One region of the Klebsiella sp. RIT-PI-d genome, then DNA from elsewhere that is predicted to be linked to it. Evidence: predicted binding sites of a transcription regulator. Region 1 holds the regulator's gene; the other holds the start of a gene.
The links. The regulator Fur, encoded in region 1, represses iron uptake genes when iron is present. The targets are predictions, from matches to a motif close to ATAATAATGAGAACNACTATCAA.

Region 2: the regulator Fur is predicted to act here: its motif matches at 838-860, upstream of fhuE (ferric-rhodotorulic acid/ferric-coprogen receptor FhuE).

Annotation. Positions count from the first base shown of each region.
Region 1 covers NZ_LGIT01000009.1:411,403-413,609, forward strand. Annotated here, with positions in the region: gene chiP (chitoporin ChiP) at 1-125, shown strand, start outside; gene AC791_RS08535 (helix-turn-helix domain-containing protein) at 173-781, opposite strand; gene fur (ferric iron uptake transcriptional regulator) at 944-1,396, opposite strand; gene fldA (flavodoxin FldA) at 1,687-2,207, opposite strand, start outside.
Region 2 covers NZ_LGIT01000018.1:57,504-59,710, forward strand. Annotated here, with positions in the region: gene AC791_RS19120 (Ail/Lom family outer membrane beta-barrel protein) at 1-95, opposite strand, end outside; gene AC791_RS19125 (hypothetical protein) at 280-720, opposite strand; gene fhuE (ferric-rhodotorulic acid/ferric-coprogen receptor FhuE) at 955-2,207, shown strand, end outside.

The DNA.
Region 1 (2,207 bases):
AACTTCACTTCACCGAATATGATAATCATTCGGATATTCCGAGCTATGGCGGCGGTTATGGCAATATTTTCCAGGATGAGCGCGACGTGAAATTTATGGTTATCGCGCCATTTACGATTTTCTAAGGCAGACTAAGACGGTTACACCCGGCGGCGCAAAGCCGCCGGTATTTCTACGGGATGTCAGGAAGATAATTGACCCTCACCAGTTTGCCCTTGCTCATTTCAATCGCGTTTTCCTCACGCAGAAAGGCCACTGACTTCATCACAATACTGCGCGACAAGTTTGTCATTTTAATGACAAAGTTAGCGACGTTTATACTGGCAAGCATATCCGGCTCAAGGCGACTAAGCAGCAGGATAGCACCCTGCACGCAAACCATGCTGCTGCCGCCCAACAGCAACTCCTCGCGCTCCTGCTGTCGCGTAACCTGCGCCAGCAGAAGCGTATACATGTCCTGATGTGCTTTCAACTCATCAATTCTGCTAAAAAAGTCTTTATTGCTGACCAGTCGATAGTCGCAGTCACTGTCTGCATGCAGAATAACATACTGCTCTGGCGTCCCGGGCATGATCATACCCGTAATGCCCGGTGCCCTTGAGCGCGTTAACAGCAATCCATCCCGTCGGCGCACAAGCGAGTAGTCGCCAGCATACAGTAAACAAATCTTATCGGCCTGAAAGGTCAGGGCGTGGTATTGCGCAAGGCGATTCTTATTCCTGTCGTCGAAAATGGCAAGAATATGGGTAATTGCAGACTGATATGCGGTGTTTTTATGCATGACTTAATCCATTGTCAATATCATCAGACGTCGTGCACAACGCCCGTAACACATCATTCTAGGCCGCGTAAATGATCACTGATATTAATGAATTCTGAATTTACTGCCTGAAAAAATAAAAAAGCCAGCCGGGGAGGCTGGCTGACTTAGCGTCCTGGTCGATTACTTGTTGTTGCCTTCGTGAATATGTTCGTTTTCACGGCAGTCACCTTCAGCACAGTGACCATAGAGATAAAGACTATGGTTGGTGAGACGGATACCGTGTTTAGCGGCAATCTCACGCTGGCGTAACTCGATTGAATCATCGCTAAACTCAATCACTTTGCCGCAGTCGAGGCAGATAAGGTGATCGTGATGATGCTGCTGAGTCAGTTCAAAAACGGATTTACCACCCTCAAAATTATGACGGGTGACAATGCCTGCATCGTCAAACTGGTTCAGAACGCGATAGACGGTAGCGAGGCCAATCTCTTCGCCCATGTCGATAAGGCGTTTGTATAAGTCTTCCGCGCTGACATGGTGATTGTCAGGCCCCTGAAGCACTTCCAGAATTTTTAACCGGGGAAGCGTGACTTTCAGGCCTGCTTTCTTTAATGCGGTATTGTTGTCAGTCATGCGGAATCTGTCCTGTTGCTATAAGATTCACTCCCCACAGGGAAGTATTTACAGAGAGTGCATCGGTCATAATGACTCTCATTATAGAACTGCCATGCCTGATTGAAAACCGTAAGTATCAGACAAATTTAGCAATTAAAACGAGGCGTTGTTCGCAAAGCGGAAACCGTCCTCGTTAAATCAGTGGCTATTGTACAGATAAGTACTGAAAAGTTAAAAAATTGTAGCAATTATTTTGATTGCTCAAAGCTATCGATAAAGCGCAGCCTTGCGGCTGCGCTTTACTGACATCAGGCATTGATAATAGCATCGAGGTGCAGCTCTTCAGAGATCTGCTTGACCCACTGCTCAACGCGTTCGGCGGTTAGCTCGGGCTGGCGGTCTTCGTCAATGGCAAGACCGACGAAATGATCGTCATCAGCGAGGCCTTTTGACGCTTCAAAGTGATAACCCGCGGTTGGCCAGTGGCCGACAATCGTTGCGCCGCGCGGCTCTATGATGTCACGAATAGTGCCCAGCGCGTCGCAGAAGTATTCTGCGTAGTCTTCCTGATCGCCACAGCCAAAAAGGGCAACCAGCTTACCGTTGAAGTCTACCTCTTCCAGCGTCGGGAAAAAGTCATCCCAGTCACATTGTGCTTCACCGTAGTACCAGGTTGGAATGCCCAGCAGCAGAATATCGTAGCCTGCGAGATCTTCTTTGCTGCTCTTAGCAATGTCATGGACATCGGCGACATCCTTACCTAACTGCTTTTGAATCATCTTTGCGATGTTTTCGGTATTGCCGGTATCGCTGCCGAAAAAGATGCCTG
Region 2 (2,207 bases), on a different contig from region 1:
TGAGCATAACCTACTGATACTGAATGATCATCTGCCATTACAGTGCCGCTTACCATGCTGCCAGCGAGCATTACGACCAGAGCTATTTTTTTCACTTTTTTTCCTTTAGGCGTTGTCATAAATTATGCAGAAGTAGCTATCTTGCTCTGCCAATAAAAATGACTGACTGAACGTAACATATTGTTACTCTTCTTAATCCAGGAAGAAATGCAGAATAATCTTAAAGGACAATAAACAGTCGAACAGCCCCCACTAAATATAGTAGGTATTTATTTGCGCTTACTTGCGCTGAACAATAACCTGCTGCCCGGTAAACATATCCGTGACCAGCACCTCATTTTCCTTTTCTGGTGCAAGCATCACTGACCGTATTAGCCGTATTTCCTTTCCCTCGCGCTGCTGATTATTTTCAAAGCTCACCACAATTGATTTATTGCGCCAGTGACCAATATCAAAACCCCCTGCGGCAATAAACATCTGAATATCATTTTCATCGTTAAAGGTATTTGCCGGCAGGATCAGCAGTCGATCGTTAAGGAAAACCTCATAGTACTGGCGCGTGCTGGCAGGATAAATCGTGTTCACCACATGCTCAATACGCCAGTGGTAAACCGTATTTTCATACACCACCGTGCGATTTATCCGGTGATTTTTACAGCCCGAAAGCAGGGATAACAACACGCATCCCACCAGCGTGATTCTTCTGCGTAGCACCATCATTGATCCTTAAAGCGAAAGCCTTAGGGTAGCAGGCGACGGATAAAACCTCCCTCCCCGCTTTTGATAGCCAGGCATTGTTAATTTTATGTCAATATGTGCTGGTATTTGTAAACACTAATAATTATCATTGCCATTCTCAAAAAAGCTTCTTCCCGCACGGGCCAAATAGCGACAAAACCCGTTGCGCTATAACCACATAAAAGAAGCGACACTCTTTTCTGACAGGAATCAGGTATGTCTTTTGATAGCAAAGGAACCGGCACATCCGGTATCGCCGTTTCGGTACTGGCACTGGCTATTCACGCCGTTGTAACTCCCTCCCTCGCCTGGGCCGAAGAGGTTAACGCGGCGGAACAGGTTATGGTGGTTAACGGGACTGAAAGTGCCGCAGAGGGGGATACTGCGCACGATTACAACGTGGCCACTACGCACGCAGGCACCAAAATGACCCTGACACCGCGCGATGTGCCGCAGTCATTCAGCGTCATTACCCAACAGCGAATGGCCGATCAGGATCTGCAAACGGTCGGTGAGGTGCTGGACAATACTACCGGCGTCTCGGCGCAAATCATTGACAGCGAGCGTTCATCCTACTTCTCGCGCGGCTTTGAAATCAGCAATTATACCTATGATGACATCCCCACTTCCGTCAGCGATGTCTGGAACTATGGCGATGCAGCCTCCGATACTGCCATTTATGACCGCATTGAGGTAGTACGCGGCGCAACCGGCCTGATGACCGGCGCGGGAAGCCCGGCAGCGTCTGTGAATATGGTGCGTAAACGCGCGGACAGCAAAGAATTTACCGGCAACGTGAATGCCAGCTACGGCAGCTGGAACACCCAGCGCTACGTGGCGGATGTTTCCGGTCCGCTGAATGAAATGGGATCGGTACGCGGGCGCATTGTGGCAGGTTATCAGGATCAGGACGGCTGGTTAGACCGCTACCATAAATCCAAAAAATTCCTCTACGGCGTGATGGATGCAGATATTACCGAGCGTACCACGCTGTCGCTGGGCTATGACTATCAGGAGAGCAATACCGGCAATCCGACCTGGGGCGGGCTGCCGACCTGGTACAGCAACGGCGTTCGCACACATTACGATCGCAGCACCAATACCGCCGCAGACTGGACGCGCTATAGCCTGGACTCGCGTAAAGTCTTTGCTAATGCCAGCCACAATTTTGATAACGGCTGGGCGCTAAAGCTGAACGGCACGCACGCGGAAGAGAATTTCAATGACAAGCTGCTGTATGTGATGGGTTCACCAGACATGATCACGGGCGAAGGCACCAGCGGCTTTGGCAGTAAGGATAAAGGCAAGCGCAAGCTGGATTCGGTTGATACCTACGCCACCGGACCGTTCACCCTGCTCGGACGCCAGCATGAGCTGGTGGCCGGAGTGAACTATAGCCGTCAGCATAACGCGACCTACAGTTCAGACGGGCCGATTGATAGTCAGCAGATGGGCCGTTTTGATGATAG